DNA from 3 places in the Streptomyces sp. NPDC006294 genome. Region 1 is predicted to be linked to each of the others. Evidence: riboswitches for the same ligand, from Rfam matches in the RefSeq annotation. Region 1 holds a riboswitch; each other region holds the start of a gene.
The links. Region 1 has a riboswitch for thiamine pyrophosphate ahead of ACFYOP_RS10225 (thiamine ABC transporter substrate-binding protein). Riboswitches for the same ligand answer to the same signal wherever they lie in the genome.

Region 1 (6,690 bases):
CTCGGCCCGAGCAGGCACACGATCTCGTGCTCGGCGACCTTCAGATCCACCGTGTCGAGCGCGGTCCGGGACCCGAACCGTACGCTCACGCCCCGGAGTTCCAGCAATGTCATCAGAACTCCTCGGTCGTGGACTGGGTGCGGACGCGTTCGAGCAGGAGCAGCGCCACCGCGCACACCACCATCAGGATCGTGCTCAGCGCCATCGCCTGCCCGTAGTTGAACTCGCCGGGCCGGCCGAGCAGGCGGGCGACGGCGACGGGCAGCGTCGGGTTGTCGGGCCGTGCGATGAAGACGGTGGCACCGAACTCGCCGAGGGATACGGCGAACGCGAACCCGGCGGCCACCAGCAGCGCCCTGCGCACCAGCGGCAGGTCGACCTCGCGCCAGGCCCGCAGCGGGGACGCGCCGAGGACGGCGGCGGCCTCCCGCAGCCGTTCGTCCACGGCGCGCAGCACCGGCAGCATGGTGCGGACGACGAACGGCACGCCGACGAGTGCCTGCGCGAGGGGCACCAGGATCCAGGAGGCGCGCAGGTCGAGCGGCGGTTCGTCGAGGGTGATGAGGAAGCCGAAGCCCACGGTCACGGCGGAGACGCCGAGCGGCAGCATCAGCAGGGCGTCGAAGCCGCGGAACAGCCGGCCGGCTCTGCGGGTGAGCGCCGCCGCGGCGAGCCCGCCGACCGCGACCGCGATGGCCGTGGCGGCCAGGGCGTACCGGAGCGAGTTCCACACGGCGTCGATCGGCGGCACGAGGAAGGCGCCGCCGGCCGGGTCGACGGTGGTCAGCTCCCGGTAGTAGTCGAGCCCGTAGCCGGCCGGGGTGTCGAAGGAACGCTCCACCAGCACCGCGAGCGGCGCCAGCAGCAGGGCGGCCACGGTGGCCAGCACACCGCCGAGCAGGGTCCACTGGGCCGCGCCGCGCGGCCGTCGCGCGGTGCGGGCGGGGTCGGCGAGCCGCAGGGCGCTCTCGCGCCGCCGTACGGTCCAGGCGTGCACGGCGAGAACCACACCGACCGCCATGAACTGCACCATCGTCAGCACGGCCGCCGTCGTCAGGTCCAGGAAGTCGGCGGTCTGCCGGTAGATCTCCACCTCCAGGGTGGAGAAGGACGGGCCGCCGAGGATCTGCACGATGCCGAACGAGGTGAAGGTGAAGAGGAAGACCATCAGGGCGGCGGCGGCCAGTGACGGTACGAGAGCGGGGAGCGTCACCCGCCGCCAGGCGGCGAAGCGGCCGGCGCCGAGGACCCGGGCGGCCTCCTCCTGGCGCGGGTCGAGCTGCGACCAGAGGCCGCCGACGGTGCGGACCACCACGGCGTAGTTGAAGAAGACGTGCGCGAGGAGGATGGCCCACACGGTGGTGTCCAGCCGGACGCCCCACAGTTCGTCGAGGAGTCCGCCGCGGCCCAGCAGCGCCAGGAAGGCCGTGCCGACGACGACCGTCGGCAGCACGAACGGCACGGTGACCACGGCGCGCAGCAGCCGCTTCCCCGGGAAGTCGAGGCGGGCGAACGCGTACGCGCCGGGGAGCGCGATCAGCAGGGTCAGCGCCGTGGAGGCGAGCGCCTGCCAGGTGGTGAACCACAGCACCGACAGGATGTCCGGCCGGCCGAGGACCTCGCCGAACCGGCCGAACTGCCAGGCGCCGTCGGCGTGAAGACCCCGTCCGACGATCGCGGAGACCGGGTAGGCGAAGAAGACGGCGAAGAACGCGACAGGGCCGGCCATCAGGCCGAGCCGTGCCGCGTTCCCGCGCAGGGACGTCCTTACTTCACGACGAGCGAGGACCACGACCGGACCCACTGCTCACGGTTCTTCGCGATGGTGTCCGCGGCGACGGTCTCGGGCTTCTCGATCACGGCGCCGTGCTCGGTGAACAGCTCGGGCAGCTTCGCGTCCTCGACCACCGGGTTGACGAACATGTTCAGCGGCATGTCCTCCTGGAACTTCCTGCTGATCAGGAAGTCCAGCAGCGCCTTGCCGCCCGCCTCGTTCGCCGCGCCCTTGAGCAGGCCGGCGAACTCGATCTGGCGGAAGCAGGTGCCGCTGGCCACACCGGTCGGCGCCTCGGCAGGCATGGGGTATCCCCTGCTCGAAGAGCTTGGGGAAGGGTCGGAGTAGAGGACCTCGACGGGCGGGCTGGAGGCGTACGAGACGACGAGCGGGCGGTCGGCCCCCGCCTTCTTGCCCCCGGCAGAGCCGGAGAACTCCTCGTTGTACGCCTGCTCCCAGCCGTCGACGACCTTGACGCCGTTGTCCTTGAGCTTCTTCCAGTAGCCCTGCCAGCCGGACTCGCCGTACGCGCCGACGGTGCCGAGGAGGAAGCCGAGGCCGGGGGAGGACGTGGCGGCGTTCTCGACGACGAGCATGTTCTTGTACTCGGGCTTCGCCAGGTCGGCGAAGGTCTTCGGCGGCGCGAGCTTCTTGTCGGCGAAGAACTTCTTGTCGTAGTTGACGCAGATGTCGCCGGTGTCGACGGGCGTCACACGGTGCTTGTCGGCGTCGAGCTGCACCTCTTCGGCGACCCGGTCGAGGCCCTTGGCCTCGTGGGGCGTGAAGAGGTCGTTGTCGAGAGCGCGGGAGAGGAGGGTGTTGTCGACGCCGAAGAAGACGTCGCCCTGCGGGGAGCCCTTGGTGAGGATCTCCTTGTTGAGGGCGGTGCCGGCGTCGCCGCTCTTGAGCACCTTGACCGTGTAGCCGGTCTGCCGGGTGAACTCCTTGAGCACCGCCTCTGACGCGGCGAAGGAATCGTGGCTGACGAGGGTGACGGTCTTCGACTCGCTCCCGCCGCCGGATCCGGAGTCCTTGGACTCCCCTCCGCAGGCGGCGAGCGTCGTGATGCCGAGGGCGCCGACGAGTGCCGTGCCGACGGCACGCCGAAGCTGGCTGTTCATGATGATGCTGACTCCCTACGCCGGTATGACCCGGATCAGGTCCGAGGGTCTGCGGCCCGTGGCCGTGACGGCCTGCCGCACTCTCAGCGCTGTGGTGCGCTCCCCTGTCGGAATGTTTCGTTGTTCATTTGTGCGAATACACAGGGCACAGTATCAGCCATGGCCGACGGCCCTGAGGTCACCGCTCCTGCGCCGCCAGCTGCCCGCAGGCGCCGTCGATCTCCTGACCGCGGGTGTCCCGGACGGTGACCGGCACGCCGTGCGCGGCGATGGCCTCCACGAACGCCTTCTCGTCCTCGGGGCGCGAGGCCGTCCACTTCGAGCCGGGCGTCGGGTTGAGCGGGATCAGGTTGACGTGGACCCGCTTGCCCTTGAGCAGTCGGCCGAGGAGGTCACCGCGCCACGCCTGGTCGTTGATGTCGCGGATCAGCGCGTACTCGATGGAGATCCGGCGGCCGGACTTCTCCGCGTACTCCCAGGCGGCGTCGAGGACCTCGCGGACCTTCCAGCGGGTGTTGACGGGGACCAGGGTGTCGCGCAGCTCGTCGTCCGGGGCGTGCAGCGACACCGCGAGGCGGCACTTGAAGCCCTCGTCGGCGAAGCGGAGCATCGCCGGCACCAGGCCGACGGTCGAGACGGTGATGCCGCGCTGCGAGAGCCCGAGGCCGTCCGGCTCGGGGTCGGTGAGGCGGCGCACGGCTCCGACGACCCGCTTGTAGTTGGCGAGCGGCTCGCCCATGCCCATGAAGACGATGTTCGACAGCCGGGCCGGGCCTCCGGGGACCTCTCCGTCGCGCAGTGCCCGCATGCCGTCGACGATCTGGTGCACGATCTCGGCGGTCGACAGGTTCCGGTCGAGACCGGCCTGCCCGGTGGCGCAGAAGGGGCAGTTCATCCCGCAGCCGGCCTGCGAGGAGATGCACATGGTGACGCGGTCCGGGTAGCGCATCAGCACGGACTCGACGAGGGTGCCGTCGTGCAGGCGCCAGAGCGTCTTGCGGGTGGTGTCGTCGTCGCAGGAGATGTGCCGTACGACGGACATCAGGTCGGGCAGCAGCTCTCCGGCGAGCTTCTCGCGGGCCGCGGCGGGGATGTCGGTCCACTGCGCCGGATCGTGCGCGTACCGCGCGAAGTAGTGCTGGGACAGCTGCTTGGCGCGGAACGGCTTCTCGCCGATGGCGGCGACGGCCTCCTTGCGCTCCGCGGGCGTGAGGTCGGCGAGGTGCCGCGGCGGCTTCTTGGCTCCGCGGGGGGCGACGAAGGTGAGTTCTCCGGGAACTGGACGGGCCACGATTGAGCGTCTCCTCAGGACGACGAGGTCTGGCGTCCCCGCGTCGGCGGGGAGCACGGCAACGCGATGCCGAAGCCAGGAGACCTCACAGGACCGTCCCTGCGGCAGCAGGGACCACGTAGAAGGGCCCGCGGTGACCTGGACGCCGTCGGCCACGACGGCTCCCGGCTCGCGCGGGCCCTTCCAGCGTACCTGCTGTCTGTCAACCGCTTCCGACGAACAGGACCAGCAGCAGCCACACCACCGGGGCCGTCGGCAGGAGGGAGTCCAGGCGGTCCATCATCCCGCCGTGCCCGGGGAGCAGCGTGCCCATGTCCTTGATGCCGAGGTCCCGCTTGATCATCGACTCGCCCAGGTCGCCGAGCGTGGCGCTGACCGCGACCGCGAGGCCGAGGAGCAGCCCCTGCCACCAGGTGCCGCCGCCGACGAGGAACTGCATGCACAGCGCCCCCGCGGCCATCGCGAACGACACCGCGCCGAGCAGCCCCTCGCGGGTCTTGCCGGGGCTGATGCGCGGCGCGAGCTTGGTCCGGCCGAAGCGCCAGCCGACCGCGTACGCGCCGGTGTCGCTGACCACGGTCAGCAGCAGGAACGTGATCACCCGCTCCGGGCCGTCGTCCGCCGCCAGCATCAGCGCGACGAAGGTGGCCAGGAAGGGGACGTAGAACGCCGCGAAGATGCCGGCGGTGACATCCCGCAGATAGCCCTCCGGCGGTTCGGTCATCCGCCAGACCAGGACCGCGAGGGAGGTGAGCGCCATCGCGACCCAGGCGCCCTCCGCGCCGCGGACGTAACCGGCGACGACCATCGCCGCGCCGCCCACCGCGAGCGGGACGAGGGGCGCCTTGATCTGCTTGCGCTCCTCGAGGCGGGAGGTCAGCTCCCACAGACCGACGACGACGGCGACGGCGATCACACCGACGAAGACGGCCTTCACGAAGAAGAGCGAGAGGACGATCACCGCGCCGAGGCCGACGCCGACCCCTATCGCCGCACGCAGATCCCGGCCGGCCCGCTTCTTCTGCGGGGGCTCGGGCCGCGAGGGCGGCTGGGGGGTGGGCTCGCCCGGCGGCGGCGGGGTGGGCATGGGCTCCTGCGGCGTTTCGTCACGGAACAGGGGGCCGCCCAGTCGAGCGGCCCCCCGGTCACGGTCCTCGCGGTCTGCGCCGCGACGGTTGTCGGCGTCTCTGCCTGCGCCGGGGAAGTCCGGCACGATGGGCATGGGCCGCGTCTCAGATGTATACCGCGCGTCGTGCCCATCGTGGGCGGGACCCGCCGGGAGGGGCCCCTGCTCGGGCGGCGGCCAGGCGCCGGCGTATCCGGCGCCGTGCGAGGCCCCCCAGGAAGAGTCGTTCATCAGACCTCGAGCAGCTCGGCTTCCTTGTGCTTCAGCAGCTCGTCCACCTGCGCCACGTACTTCGCGGTGGTGTCGTCGAGCTCCTTCTCCGCACGGCGGCCCTCGTCCTCGCCGACCTCGCCGTCCTTGATCAGCTTGTCGATGGTCTCCTTGGCCTTGCGGCGCACGGAGCGGATCGAGATCTTGGCGTCCTCGGCCTTGGTCTTGGCGACCTTGATGTATTCCTTGCGGCGGTCCTGGGTCAGCTCCGGGAACACCACGCGGATGATGTTGCCGTCGTTGCTCGGGTTGACGCCGAGGTCCGAGTCGCGGATCGCCTGCTCGATGTTGCGCAGCGCGGTCTTGTCGAACGGCGTGACGACGGCCATCCGCGGCTCGGGAACGGAGAACGAGGCCAGCTGGTTGATCGGGGTCAGGGCACCGTAGTAGTCCGCCACGATCTTGTTGAACATCGCCGGGTGCGCACGTCCGGTGCGGATCGCGGCGAAGTCATCCTTGGCGACCAGGACGGCCTTCTCCATCTTCTCCTCGGCCTCGAGGAGGGTCTCTTCGATCACCACTTGCTCCTGCGTGTCTTGAGGTAGGCCCGGCTCGTACCACTGGGCCGGCGGAACCTGCGTCGCGTGTTGCCTGCACGGTGTCCGACCGGCAGGACTTTGTCCATCCCTCTTGGGACGCCCCGGATCAGGCCCGGGTGCCCCGGTCGCTCACGAGCGTGCCGATCTTCTCACCCTTGACGGCCCTGGCGATATTGCCTTCGGCGAGGAGTTCGAAGACGAGGATCGGCAGGGCGTTGTCGCGGCAGAGGGTGATCGCGGTGGCGTCGGCGACCTTGAGGTTGCGCGACAGCACCTCGCCGTACTCCAGCGCGTCGAACTTCACCGCGTCCGCGTTGGTCTTGGGGTCGGAGTCGTAGACCCCGTCGACGCCGTTCTTGCCCATGAGCAGGGCCTCGGCGTCGATCTCCAGGGCCCGCTGCGCGGCGGTGGTGTCGGTGGAGAAGTACGGCATGCCCATACCGGCGCCGAAGATGACCACACGGCCCTTCTCCAGGTGGCGCACGGCGCGGAGCGGGATGTACGGCTCCGCGACCTGGCCCATGGTGATGGCGGTCTGGACGCGGGAGTCGATGCCTTCCTTCTCCAGG
Region 2 (6,690 bases), on a different contig from region 1:
TGGCGAGCGCCGTCGTCACCGGCACCGAGGCGACCAGCCCGATCGAGCCGACCAGGGTCCGTACGATCTCCTCGGCCACCAGCTCGCTGTTGGCGACGGTGCCCACGCTGGACTGCGCGATGGAGAAGAGCAGCAGCAGGGGCAACGCGGCGCCGGCGTAGGCGAGTACGAGCGTGTTGACGACGGACGCGATGTGGTCGCGGCCGATGCGGATGGCGGAGCGGTAGAGGGCGCGCGGGCCCATGTCCGGGTCGGCCTGGTGGAGTTCCCACACAGCGGAGGTCTGCGTCACCGTCACGTCGTCGAGCACGCCGAGCGAGCCGATGATGACGCCGGCGAGCAGCAGACCGCTCATGTCGATCTCCGGATAGAGACCGTGGATCAGACCGGTGTTGTCGTCGGTGTTGCCGCTCAGGCTGGCCCAGCCGATGAACAGCGAGCCCAGCAGCCCGATCAGCAGCAGCGAGATCAGGGTGCCGAGCACCGCGACGGAGGTCCGCGCGGTCACGCCGTGACACAGATAGAGCGCGACCAGCATGATGGCGCTCGCCCCGACCACCGCCACGACCAGCGGATTCGAGCCCTGCAGGATGGCGGGCAGGATGAACAGCGTCAGGATGGCGAACGAGACCACGAGTGAGACCAGGGCCATCACCCCGCGCATCCGGCCCACCAGGACCACGACGACGGCGAAGATCGCCGCCAGCAGCGCCATCGGGAAGCCCCGGTCGATGTCCGTCACCGAGTACTGGAGGTCGCGGGGCGCGTCGGGGGCGTAGGCCACGACGACGCCCTGGCCCTCCTTCAACTGCCGCGGCGCGTCAGGCTGGACGATCTCGACGAAGGTCCGGCCCTTGTCCTTGCCGGTGGTCACCTCGACGGTCGCCTTCGCGCACTGCCCCTGCTGCGAGGTGACCGCCTCGCGCCCCTGCGGGGTGGAGGTGTCACCGGTCGGCGGGACCTGGGCGGCGTTGACGTCCTTGCAGTCGACTCTCTGGAGCGCCACCACCTTGCCCTGCTCCGTCTGCCGGTCGAAGCCGACTCCGGTGCGCTCGTGCCCCGGCGCCCCGCCGGGCCACAGGACGGCGAGCCCAACGAGGACGGCCGTCGCGAAGGGGATGAGCACGGCCGCGATGACCCTGCGAAGGTGCTGGGAGACCGGCGCGGCGGGCCCATGAGCGTGCGCATGACTGTGGGCGTGGCCGTGCGGGTCCGGGGGCTGCTGCGATGAAGTCACGGACCGATCATCGCAAGAGCGGGAGGGGCCCTCTGTTCAGCGCGCCAGACATGACGCTAGCGTGGTGGCACCTTTGCACACGCGGGAGCTCGGAGCACCGGGCTGAGAGGGCGCTGACCTTCGTACATCCGTACGGGACAGCTGCGCCGACCGCCGAACCTGTTACCGGGTAATGCCGGCGTAGGGAGTAGGTCTCATGACCGTATCGGACGCAAGCACGCCTGCCTCGAACCAGAACGACGAGGCCGGGAAGTCCATCGGCTGGCACAAGGGATACGTCGAGGGCTCACGCCCCGACCTCCGTGTGCCGGTACGCAAGGTGCACCTCACCAACGGCAAGGACGTGACGCTGTACGACACGTCCGGCCCGTACACCGACCCGAACGTCGACACGGACGTACGCCGCGGGCTGCCGCCGCTCCGGGAGAACTGGATCATCGGCCGCGGCGACACCGAGGAGTACGCGGGGCGGCCCGTCCGCCCCGAGGACGACGGGGTCAAGCACACGTCCCCGCGCGGCGGGCTCCGCAACCTGGACGCGGTCTTCCCCGGCCGCCCGCGCCAGCCCCGCCGGGGACGCGAGGGCCGGCCCGTGACCCAGCTCGCCTACGCGCGCCGGGGCGAGATCACGCCGGAGATGGAGTACGTCGCCATCCGCGAGAACGTCTCCCCCGAGGTGGTGCGCGAGGAGATCGCGGCCGGCCGGGCCGTGCTGCCGGCGAACGTGAACCACCCGGAGATCGAGCCGATGATCATCGGCAAGCGGTTCCTGGTGAAGGTCAACGCCAACATCGGCAACTCCGCCGTGACCTCCTCCATCGAGGAGGAGGTCGACAAGATGACCTGGGCGACCCGCTGGGGCGCCGACACGGTCATGGACCTGTCCACCGGGCGCAACATCCACACCACCCGCGAGTGGGTGCTGCGCAACTCCCCCGTGCCGATCGGGACCGTGCCGCTGTACCAGGCGCTGGAGAAGGTCGACGGCAAGGCCGAGGAGCTGACCTGGGACGTCTACAAGGACACGGTCATCGAGCAGGCCGAACAGGGCGTCGACTACATGACCGTCCACGCGGGCGTGCTGCTGCGCTACGTGCCGCTGACGGCCCGCCGCAAGACCGGCATCGTCTCGCGCGGCGGCTCCATCATGGCGGCGTGGTGCCTGGCGCACCACAAGGAGTCGTTCCTGTACGAGAACTTCGAGGAGCTCTGCGAGATCCTCGCCGCCTACGACGTGACGTACTCCCTCGGCGACGGCCTGCGGCCCGGGTCGATCGCGGACGCCAACGACGAGGCGCAGTTCGCGGAGCTCAGGACGCTCGGTGAGCTCAACACGGTCGCCAAGCGCATGGGCGTGCAGACCATGATCGAGGGCCCGGGCCACGTCCCGATGCACAAGATCAAGGAGAACATCGACCTCCAGCAGGAGATCTGCGAGGAGGCGCCGTTCTACACGCTCGGCCCGCTGACCACCGATGTGGCGCCCGCGTACGACCACATCACCTCCGGCATCGGTGCGGCGATGATCGCCTGGTGGGGCACGGCGATGCTCTGCTACGTGACGCCCAAGGAGCACCTGGGCCTGCCGAACCGCGACGACGTGAAGACCGGCGTCATCACCTACAAGATCGCTGCCCACGCGGCGGACCTCGCCAAGGGGCACCCGGGTGCGCAGGAGTGGGACGACGCGCTGTCCGACGCCCGCTTCGAATTCCGGTGGGAGGACCAGTTCAACCTGGCTCTCGACCCGGACACGGCACGGGAGTTCCACGACGAGACGCTGCCCGCGGAGCCGGCGAAGACCGCGCACTTCTGTTCGATGTGCGGTCCGAAGTTCTGCTCGATGAAGATCTCCCAGGACATCCGCCGCCGGCACGGCGGCGACCAGGAGGAGATCGAGGCCGGCATGGCCGAGAAGTCACGGGAGTTCGCCGCCGCGGGCAACCGGGTCTATCTGCCGATCGCCGACTGAACCGTCGGGGGACGCGATGCCGCGAGGGGTGGCGCCACATCGGTGGCGCCGCCCTTCGGGCCCGGCGTCTCGCGTGGCCGGGCCGGGTCAGTCCGGGCGGTGGTCGGGGCCGCCGAAGTCGGGGCTGGTGAAGTCCGGGCTGGTGAACGTCGGGCGCCGGCCGGTGGCCGCTCCGTCCGCGGGGCTGGAGAAGTCCGGCCCGCTGTATCCCATCTTCGGCATCCGGCTCACCGGCCGCGGCGGCTGTGTGGACGCCGGGTCGGCGCTGGGATCGGCGAGGGCGGCCCGCAGGAAGGGCAGGATGCCGCGTTCCAGCAGGGCGTGGCGCCAGGCCTCCTTGGCTCGCGACACCTCGTCCGGCAGTTCTCCCGCCGGGCTGTCGTCCGCCACCTGGGCGGCGCCGTTGCGCAGGGCCGTCAGCAGCAGTCCCACCGCGGCGACCAGGATGGCGGCAGCCGTCAGGGCACCGAAGAACCATCCGGCCGTCAGCAGGGAGTCGGCGAAGGCCGGGGCGGGGGTGAGCATCTTCAGGATGTAGCCGACCAGGAGGAAGATCACCGCCGCCGTTCCCGCGAGGAGTGGTGCCAGCACGGCGATGACCGCGGCGAATCCGGCCCCGCCCTGCGCCGTCTCGTCGGCCGCGGACCCCAGGACGGATCCGCGCACCGAGGTGGCGGCCCTGGGGGCGCGCATCTGGCCGCGCACCTTCACGTAATGCTCGTACTCGGCGGCGGCGGAGGTGGTGATCAGTGCCGTCGCGTTCAGTGCCATGGTGCGCAGTTGCTCGGTGTTGAGGCGCAGACCCACCACGGCGAGGTCCGGCCGTTCATGGGCGTTGCGCAGTGCCTCGTCGAGGACACGCTGGTACTCGGCGCGGTCCTCGTTCAGCAGGTGCGGAGCGCTGTTCATGTGCATCCCCCGATGCTCCGCCCGCCGGACGGCCCGTGTTTCCCGGGCAGTTGGGCGTAAGCGGAGGAGAGTCTGCTACGGATACGCCGATGGTAGAGCGGTTACGGCACAGGGTGACAGGGGGTTTCCGTAAATCGCCTGCCGCGGGTTGACTCAGTTGGGCAGCGGGAGCTGCTGGACAAGGAGTTTTCCGGCCATGGTCACGCCGCCGTCCATGGCGATCGCCAGCCCGTCCGCGTATACGTGCGGGCCCTCGACCACCGGGCGGTCGCCGTCCTCGCCGTCCTCGGTGCCCACCTCGCCGAGCAGATACGGAATGGGGCTGTGGCCGTGGACGATGCGCCGGCCGCCGTAGGCGCCGAGCAGTTCCCGGACCGCCTGCGGGCCGCCGTCGTCGCGGAAGGCGAAGCGCTTGGTGAACTTGCGGAACAGGTCCCAGCACTCGTCCGCGTCGTTCCGGGTGAGGATCGCGTGCACGGTGTCGTTGACGTCCGCGATGGTGGACCCGTAGTCGAGGTAGGCGGTCGTGTCGGAGTGCAGGAGCAGGTGGCTGTCCTCCTCGACGATCGCGTCGAGCCTGGCCATCCACTGCAGGTGGACCTCCTGCAGCCGGTCCATGTCGGCCTTCTGCCCGCCGTTGAGAAGCCAGGCAGCCTGGAAGGTGGCGGTGCCGGCACCGGAGTTGACGGGCTTGTCGCCGAAGCGTTTGGCGCCGAGCAGCAGCAGTTCGTGGTTGCCCATCAGGGCCTTGCAGTAGCCGCCGGCGGCTGCGGCCTCGGCCGAGAGGCGCATGACGAGGTCGATCACCCCGATGCCGTCGGGGCCCCGGTCGGTGAAGTCCCCGAGGAACCAGAGCCGGGCATTGCCCGCGGCCCAGCGCCCTTCGGCGTCGATGAGGCCCTGTGCGGTCAGGGCCGTCACCAGCTCGTCGAAGTAGCCGTGGACGTCGCCGACGACGTACAGCGGGCCGAGCCCGTCGGGCGCGGGCAGGTCGGCCGGGTCGACATGCACCTGGACCGTGTCGCCGGGGCCGCCCCGGCCGATGACGGGCAGATCGCGTGCGGTGGGGGTGTAGCCCTCCGGTGGTTCGCCCTCGGGGAGGGCGTTCCCGGGATGGCCCGGTGGGACCGGGCCCGACGTGTGCGACTGCACGGGAACCTGCGCGTACGGCGGTACACGGAAATCGCGCAACGTCGCCGTCCGCACCACGGGTCCTTGACCGGCCCCCTGAGTCATCGACCCCTCCACCACCGTCGCGCCGCCGTTCACCTCTCGGCCCAGCCTGGTCCGGGTGGTCCGCGGTGTCGTTCGCCCATCATAGGAATGAGCCAGGCAGTGTGTGACGCACCAGGGGTGGTGAATCCTCGAGCACCCCCGGTTCACCGGTTGTTTCGTCCCGATTGGGGAGGTCCGCTCCCTCGTGCGGCACGGTCCGGGCGTGTCCGGCCGCCTCCGCGGACCCGCCGCGGTCCGCCCGGCCGGGCCCGTGGGATGTGCCGTGGTCCGTCGGGCTCTCCCGGCCAAGAGCCCCGGCTCAGCGGGCTCTAGGGCTGCGAGGGGGACCGCGGAGCGCTCACAGTCGTCCGCGGGGGGCGGCGCTGCGACGACGTCCTGACGATCAGTTCCGTGGGTATCACCTGCTCGATCGGCAGGTCCTTGTCGATTCCCTCGATCGCGTCGATGAGTAACTGGACGACTGCCGTGCCGATTCTGCGCGGCTTGAGCGAGAGCGTGGTGATGGGCGGCTCGGTCGTGGCGTAGACCGTCGACTCGCTGCAGCACACGAGCAGCAGATCGTCGGGGACCCGCAGTCCGTAGCGGCGGGCGGCGGCGAGCAGATCGGTGCCGTTGGGGTCGAAGAGCCCGTACACCGCGTCCGGCCGGTCGGGCCGGGCCAGCAGCCGGTCGGCGGCGACGGCGCCCGCGCACGGGTCGTGCGCGGGGTAGGACTCGTAGACGGGGTCCTGGCCGACGCTTTCGCACCAGTGGAGGTAGGCCGTGGTCGAGAGCCGCGTGTAGGTGTCGGTGGTGGTGCCGGTGAGCAGACCGATCCGGCGGGCGCCGGCGGCGGCGAGATGGTCGAGCAGGTCGAGTACGGCGGCTTCGTGGTCGTTGTCCACCCAGGCGGTGACCGGGAGGGTGCCTGCGGGGCGGCCGTCGGAGACGACGGGCAGTCCCTGGCGGACCAGTTCGGTGACGACCGGGTCGTGGTCGGAGGGGTCGATGACGACGGTGCCGTCGAGGGCGACGTTCGACCAGACGTCGTGTCTGGAGGTGGCGGGCAGGATGACCAGCGCGTAGCCGCGGGCGAGAGCGGCCGAGGTCGCGGCCCTGGCCATCTCCGCGAAGTACGCGAACTCCGTGAAGGTGAAAGGTTCATCCCCGTATGTCGTCACGGTCAGGCCGATCAGGCCCGACTTCCCGGTACGGAGGGTGCGGGCCGCGGCTGACGGGCGGTAGCCCAGCCGGTCCGCGACCTCTCGGACGTGTCGGCGGGTGGCGTCCGGGAGCCGGCCCTTTCCGTTGAGGGCGTCGGAGACGGTCGTGATGGAGACGCCGGCCGCGGCGGCCA
Region 3 (6,690 bases), on a different contig from region 1:
CTCCCTGGTCGAGAACCGCGTCGTCGCGTGGGGCGGCCGTGACGAGCCGCGGCACGGCCGCCCTGAGGCGCGTACGGGGCGGCTGACGGTCCATCTGGCGCTGCGCGGCGGCCGGCCGGACGAGACCGTGCACCGCACCGTGGTGCACGCCCCGGACGCGGCGGCCGAATGGGACGCGATCGGCGCCGGCACCACCGGTGCGCACCCGACCGTGACCGTCATGCGCCCCGACGACCCGCTGCTGCGGCCCGACGACGGCCACGAGGCGGTCACGCTGACGGCCACCGTGCCGGCCGGACTGCGGGACGGCGGCAGCTGGGCGGAGGCCGCCGAGGCAGCGGCCGACCGGCTGGTGGCTGCGGCCCGGTCCGCGGTGCCCGGCCTGCGCGAGCGGATCCTGTGGCGCGAGGTGCGCACCCCCGACGACACCCGCCACGACACCGGCTGCGCGGCGGTCCCGGCCCCGGCCCTGGCGGGCGGGTCCGGCGCGTTCCTGCCGGCACCCAACACCGGGCCGCTGTCCGGTCTCTACTTCGCCGGCGGCTGGGCGCATCCCGGCGGCGGGCTGGCGCACGCGGGCATGTCGGGAGCGCTGGTGGCGGGGCTGATCGTGGAGGGCGCGGACTTCCGCGGCTCGCGCTGAGGGCCCGCGGCCGCGGAGTTCCGCCGCTCAGTAGCGGTACTGCTGCTGCTCGTTGTAGCCGGAGTCGTAGTACACCGGGGGCGGCTCTTCCTGGTCGCCCTCGCGCTGCTGCGGCACCCAGACCCCGCCGGGCGGCGTCTCGCTGTAGCCGTCCTGCTGCCCGTAGGCGGCGTACTGCTGCTGGTCGCCGTAGCCCGCGCCGTAGGCGTCGTGGGTGCTGTACTGCTGACCGCCCACGTAGGGGTCGGAGTACGTGGCGTACTGCTGGCCGGTGCCGTAGTCGTACTGGCCGGCGTAGGTCGGCTGCTCCGCGGGCTGCTGCTGGGAGTGGTCGGCGTACGCGTCGTAGGCGCCGTATCCCGAGGCGTACGGGTCCTGGGCGGCGGCGTCGTGCCGGGGCTCGTCCTGGGCCGCGTAGGCCGCGGGGGTGTAGACGCCGTACTGCCCGGTGTCGTCCGGCAGCGGCTGGGGCTCGTAGACGCCCGGGCCCTCGTCGGCCGCGGCCGGACCGTGGTCGGGCGTGTCGTAGGAGATGTCGGTGACCTCGAGCGTGGGCTCGCGCTCGGCTTCCGGGGCGGCGCCGGACCTGCGGCGCCTGCTCACGCCGGGGCTGCCGCCCAGGGCCCAGCCGGTGGAGAAGCCGCGCCGGAAGGAGAGCGTCACATAGGTCTGGCCGACCGCGAACGCCATGGTCCCCAGGGCGATCACCACGACGGAGGCCATCAGCACGCCTATGACGACACCGAGGAAGCCGCAGAAGGCGAGCACCCGCCAGCGCAGCCGCGCCTTGTACTGCAGCAGCACCTCGCCCAGCAGCCACAGCGCGACGACGCCGAACGCGACGTAGAGGACCGTCCAGCCCATGTCCGCCCCTCTCCTGCGGCCGCCGGCCCCGGGGCGGGGCGGGTACGACCGGTCAGGACTGCTCGTGCAGTCCGAGATTCTCGTAGATTTCGAGCGTCGCGGTGGAGTTGTTGAGCGTGATGAAGTGCAGCCCCGGGACACCCTCGGCAAGCAGCCTCGCGCAGAACTCCGTCGCGAACTCGATGCCAATGGAGCGTACAGCGGCGGGATCGTCCTTGACCGCGACGATCCGCTCTTTCAGCTCGGCCGGGAAGTGCGCGTTGCTGAGAGTGGCGAACCGTTCGATCTGTCTGACGCTGGTGACGGGCATGATCTCGGGGATGATCGGGGTTTCGCAACCCGCTGCACCGACCCGGTCCCGAAGGCGCAGATAGTCCTCGGGGCGGAAGAACATCTGCGTGATCGCGTAGTCGGCGCCGGCGCGGCACTTGTCCACGAAGTGCCGGATGTCCTCGTCCCACCCGGTCGAGCGCGGGTGCATCTCGGGGAACGCCGCCACCCCCACGCAGAAGTCGCCCGACTCCTTGATGAGGCGGACGAGGTCCGCCGCGTACCGCACGCCCTCGGAGTGTTCGACCCACTCGCCCATCGGGTCGCCGGGCGGGTCGCCGCGGACGGCGAGGATGTTACGGATGCCCGCGTCCGCGTACTGGCCGATCATGTTGCGCAGCTCGGCGACGGAGTGGTTCACCGCGGTGAGGTGCGCGACGGGCGTCAGGGTGGTGTCGGCGGCGATCTGCTGGGTCGCCTTGACGGTGCCGGCGCGGGTGGAGCCGCCGGCGCCGTAGGTCACCGAGACGAAGTTGGGAGCGACCGCCTCGACCCTGCGCAGCGCGTTCCACAGGTTCCGCTCGCCCTTCTCGGTCTTGGGCGCCCAGAACTCGAACGAGTACGACGTCTTGCCCGTCGCAAGCAGGTCGCGCACCGTTCGCGCGCGATCCGTTCTGGTGGAAGCAGTACCGAGGGCCATACCCGCAGGTTAGCCAGACGGTGGGGGTCCCCCAACCGGATCAGGGAAAATTGTCGCGTTTGTCCATCTCTTGTCCATCCCTTGGACAGAAAACGGACGATCAGTGTGGCTGGGTCGGTGCGGCGGGATCAGCGCGAGGAGATCGCCGCCGCCGGACGGCCGAGGTCAGGACCTGGCCCTGATCCGCTTCGCCAGATCGGCCGCGGCGGATGCCGGGTCGTCGGCCTCGGTGATCGCCCGCACCACGACGACCCTGCGCGCGCCGGCGTCCAGCACCTCGTCCAGATTGCCCGCGTCGATGCCGCCGATGGCGAACCAGGGCCGCTCGGCGCCCAGCCCCGCCGCGTATCGCACCAGGTCGAGGCCGGGGGCGTGGCGTCCGGGCTTGGTGGGGGTGGGCCAGCAGGGGCCGGTGCAGTAGTAGTCCACGCCCGGCTCGACCGCGGCGGCGGCCGCCTCGGACCCGGAGTGCGTCGAACGGCCGATCAGCACGCCGTCGCCGAGGATGGCGCGCGCGGCGGGCACCGGCAGGTCGCCCTGACCCAGGTGCAGCACGTCGGCGCCGATGGCGTGCGCCACGTCGGCGCGGTCGTTCACCGCGAGCAGTCTGCCGTGTCTGCGGCAGGCGTCGGCGAAGACCTGGAGGTGCTCCAGCTCCTCACCGGCCTCCATGCCCTTGTCGCGCAGCTGCACGACGTCCACACCGGACGTCAGCACGGCGTCGAGGAAGGCGGGAAGGTCTCCCTGCCGCTTGCGGGCGTCCGTGCACAGATAGAGCCGGGCGTCGGACAGCAGCGCGCGAGCCGTGGCCATGAGGCGATCCCCACGTCGGGCGGCCGGATGTACGGGACGGGCGCGGCCCGTCCCGTACATCCGGCCGCGATGGTGTTTTCCGGTATGTCAGACGGCGAGCGCCTGTGCGCGGCGCTTCACCTCCGTACCGCGATTCTCGCTGAGCGCCTGCGCGGGCGTGCCCGGCAGGCTCGGGTCAGGAGTGAACAGCCACTCCAGCATCTCTTCGTCGTTGAAGCCGTCGTCCCTCAGGAGGGTCAGGGTCCCCGAGAGGCCCTTGACCACCTTGTTGCCGTCGATGAAGGCGGCAGGCACCTGAAGCGCCCGGTTCTCGCCGCGGCGCACCGCGATCAGCTGGCCTTCCTTGACCAGCTGCCGCACGCGCGTCACCTCGACATCGAGCATTTCCGCGATGTCCGGCAGGTAAAGCCAGGCGGGGACGAGAGCATCGATCTTTGCGTCAATCTCGGTCACGGGACAAGCCTCCCATCCAGGACCGACAGTCGGAAGCCGGGACCGGCCGTGGCGCCTCCTCAGGGGACGCCGACGCCGCCTTCAGAGGGACGCACCGCTGCTTTCAGGGTGACTGTGCCGCAGCTTTCAGGGGCACCGAGGGGTCGGCGGCCCGCGCCCGGTCCAGCGCCGTCCCGGACACGATCAGCTTGCGCCCCTGCGCCAGGTCACGCGGTCGGCCGACGGCCAGCAGCGCCACCAGGGCGGCGTCGCGCAGCCACAGCACCGACCAGGTCTCTTCTGCGGGGCCGCCGCGCCACAGCAGGGTGTCGGCGGCGCCATGGTCGCCGGCGTACTGGACGAAACGGCCGAACTGCTCCGACCAGAAGTACGGCACGGGGTCGTACGGCTCCGGCTCCTCGGCGCCGCCGGTGATGTTCGCGGCGACCGTGCGCGGCCCCTGGAGCGCGTTGTCCCAGTGGTGGACGAGCAGCCGCCGTCCGTAGCGGCCGGACGGGTAGGAGGCGCAGTCCCCCACGGCGTACACGTCGGGGGCGGAGGCGCGCAGCCGCTCGTCGGCGACGACCGCCCCGTCGGGGCCCAGCTCGATGCCGGAGCCGGCGAGCAGGCCGGTGGCGGGCCGGGCGCCGATGCCGACGACGACGGCGCCGGCCGGGACCCTGCGGCCCCCGGCCAGGACGACGGCTCCCGGTTCGACGGCGGCGACCCGGGCGCCGGTGATCAGTTCGGCCCCGTACTGCCCGTACCAGGCGGCCATCGGGGCGGCGACCTCGGCGGGCATGGTGCCGGCGAGCGGACGGTCGGCGGCCTCGACGACAGTGACGGCGCAGCCGGCCTGCCGGGCGGCCGTCGCGAACTCCGCGCCGATCCAGCCGGCGCCGACCACGACGATGTCGTGCTTCTCGGCGAGCAGGGGCCGCAGCCGGGCGGCGTCGTCCAGCGTGCGCAGCAGATGGACACCGGGGACGCCCGCCGCGCCCGGCAGGGTGACCGGCTCCGCGCCGGTGGCCAGCACGAGCACGTCGTACGCGACGGGGCCGGCCGCGGTGTCGACCTCGTGGGCGTCCGTGCGCACTCCGGTCACCTCGACGCCGAGGCGCAGTTCGACGTCCAGGGCCTCGAAGTCGATGTCGAACGCCGAGCCCTCCGCCGTACCGAGCAGGACCGCCTTGGACAGCGGGGGCCGGTCGTACGGCTGGTGCGGCTCGGCCCCGAGCACGGCGACCGGGCCGGTGAAGCCCCGCTCGCGGAGGGCCACCGCCGTCTGGACACCGGCCATGCCGGCGCCGACGATCACCACGCGCCGGCGCTCTGCTGTCTGCTGCTGCCGTTCTTCCACCCGCACACCTTACGTACCTGACGACGGGTCAGGATGCTGCGGGCGGTCCGGAGGGCAGTTCCTCCACCACGCTCGTCCCGCGGCCCTCCTGTGACGCCCACTCCCACGTCTCCTCCAGCCGCACCCGGCCTCCCCCCTCGGCCCAGAGCACGCCCCGCTCCACGTGGTACGTGGAGCGCGGGCGGGTGCCGAGCCGGCCCGGAGCCTGGTCCGCGACCGGCGAGAGAACGAGTCCGTCGAGGGTCTTCGCCACTGCTGCGGCTCCCTTACCGAGCGTCGGGGCGGGAGGTTAGGGTGGCCACCGTAAGGCACTCGCGGGAGCCCGGACGCACCGGGCTGAGAGGGAGGCTGACCGGCCTCCGACCGTACGAACCTGATCCGGGTCATGCCGGCGAAGGGAGGGGCTGGACGCCCATGTCGTCTCGTACACCGCACACCCCCGACGTCCTTGTCGTGGGGGGCGGAATCATCGGCCTGGTCACGGCCTGGCGCGCCGCACAGCGGGGCCTGCGGGTCACCGTCGCCGACCCGGAGCCGGGCGGCGGCGCCGCGCAGGTCGCCGCCGGCATGCTGGCCGCCGTCACCGAACTCCACTACGGCGAGCAGACGCTGCTCGGCCTCAACCTCGAATCGGCCCGCCGCTATCCGGCCTTCGTCGCCGAGCTGGAGGAGGCGAGCGGGCAGCGGGTGGGACACCGCTCCTGCGGCACGCTCACCGTCGCCCTCGACGCCGACGACCGGGCGCACCTGCGCGAACTGCACGCGCTGCAGCGCCGTTCGGGCCTCGATTCCGAATGGCTCTCCGGCCGCGAGTGCCGCCGCCTCGAACCGATGCTCGCACCCGGCGTACGCGGCGGGCTGCGGGTGGACGGCGACCACCAGGTCGACCCGCGGCGGCTGGCGGCGGCGCTCGTCGTCGCCTGCGAGCGGGCCGGGGTCGGCCTCCGCCGCACCTGGGCGGAGCGGCTGCTCGTCGAGGGCGACCGGGCGGTGGGGGCGGTCCTCGCCGACGGCTTGGAAGTCCGCGCGCAGCAGGTCGTGTTGGCGGGCGGCAGCCTGAGCGGCCGGCTGAAGGGCGTACCGGCGGACGTGGTGCCGCCCGTACGGCCGGTGAAGGGCCAGGTCCTGCGGCTGACCGTGCCGCGGCCGTACGCGCCGTTCCTGTCCCGCACGGTGCGCGCCGTGGTGCGCGGCAGCCATGTCTACCTCGTGCCGCGCGAGGACGGCGAACTCGTCGTCGGCGCGACCAGCGAGGAACTGGGCTGGGACACGACGGTCACCGCGGGCGGGGTGTACGAGCTGCTGCGCGACGCGCACGAGCTGGTGCCGGGCATCACCGAGCTGCCCCTGGTCGAGACCCGCGCCGGACTGCGGCCGGGCTCGCCGGACAACGCGCCGCTGCTGGGCTTCACGGAGCTGCCGGGGCTCCTGCTGGCCACCGGGCACTACCGCAACGGGGTGCTGCTGACGCCCGTCACCGGCGACGTGCTGGCTCAGGCGCTGCTGAGCGGCGAGCTGCCGGAGGTGGCACGGCCCTTCTCGCCGCGGCGCTTCGCGGCGGGCCCGGTTCTTACGGACGCCGTCCTCGAGGAGCAGCCCGCATGAACG

Region 2: it holds a riboswitch for thiamine pyrophosphate, as region 1 does, so the genes downstream of both, thiC (phosphomethylpyrimidine synthase ThiC) here and ACFYOP_RS10225 (thiamine ABC transporter substrate-binding protein) in region 1, are expected to answer to the same signal.
Region 3: it holds a riboswitch for thiamine pyrophosphate, as region 1 does, so the genes downstream of both, thiO (glycine oxidase ThiO) here and ACFYOP_RS10225 (thiamine ABC transporter substrate-binding protein) in region 1, are expected to answer to the same signal.

What each region holds. Positions count from the first base shown of each region.
Region 1 is NZ_JBIAHV010000005.1:91,692-98,381, forward strand. Features, by position in the region: gene ACFYOP_RS10215 (ABC transporter ATP-binding protein) at 1-113, opposite strand, end outside; gene ACFYOP_RS10220 (iron ABC transporter permease) at 113-1,729, opposite strand; gene ACFYOP_RS10225 (thiamine ABC transporter substrate-binding protein) at 1,768-2,895, opposite strand; TPP riboswitch at 2,891-3,011, opposite strand; gene rlmN (23S rRNA (adenine(2503)-C(2))-methyltransferase RlmN) at 3,074-4,186, opposite strand; gene ACFYOP_RS10235 (phosphatidate cytidylyltransferase) at 4,389-5,543, opposite strand; gene frr (ribosome recycling factor) at 5,543-6,100, opposite strand; gene pyrH (UMP kinase) at 6,228-6,690, opposite strand, start outside.
Region 2 is NZ_JBIAHV010000008.1:81,949-88,638, reverse strand. Features, by position in the region: gene ACFYOP_RS15785 (YibE/F family protein) at 1-1,237, opposite strand, end outside; TPP riboswitch at 1,309-1,441, shown strand; gene thiC (phosphomethylpyrimidine synthase ThiC) at 1,434-3,209, shown strand; gene ACFYOP_RS15775 (hypothetical protein) at 3,297-4,124, opposite strand; gene ACFYOP_RS15770 (metallophosphoesterase) at 4,272-5,354, opposite strand; gene ACFYOP_RS15765 (LacI family DNA-binding transcriptional regulator) at 5,663-6,690, opposite strand, start outside.
Region 3 is NZ_JBIAHV010000004.1:194,194-200,883, reverse strand. Features, by position in the region: gene ACFYOP_RS08800 (NAD(P)/FAD-dependent oxidoreductase) at 1-643, shown strand, start outside; gene ACFYOP_RS08795 (hypothetical protein) at 671-1,507, opposite strand; gene metF (methylenetetrahydrofolate reductase [NAD(P)H]) at 1,560-2,477, opposite strand; gene thiE (thiamine phosphate synthase) at 2,643-3,290, opposite strand; gene ACFYOP_RS08780 (Rv2175c family DNA-binding protein) at 3,378-3,743, opposite strand; gene ACFYOP_RS08775 (FAD-dependent oxidoreductase) at 3,847-5,022, opposite strand; gene ACFYOP_RS08770 (hypothetical protein) at 5,111-5,335, opposite strand; TPP riboswitch at 5,387-5,499, shown strand; gene thiO (glycine oxidase ThiO) at 5,497-6,687, shown strand; gene thiS (sulfur carrier protein ThiS) at 6,684-6,690, shown strand, end outside.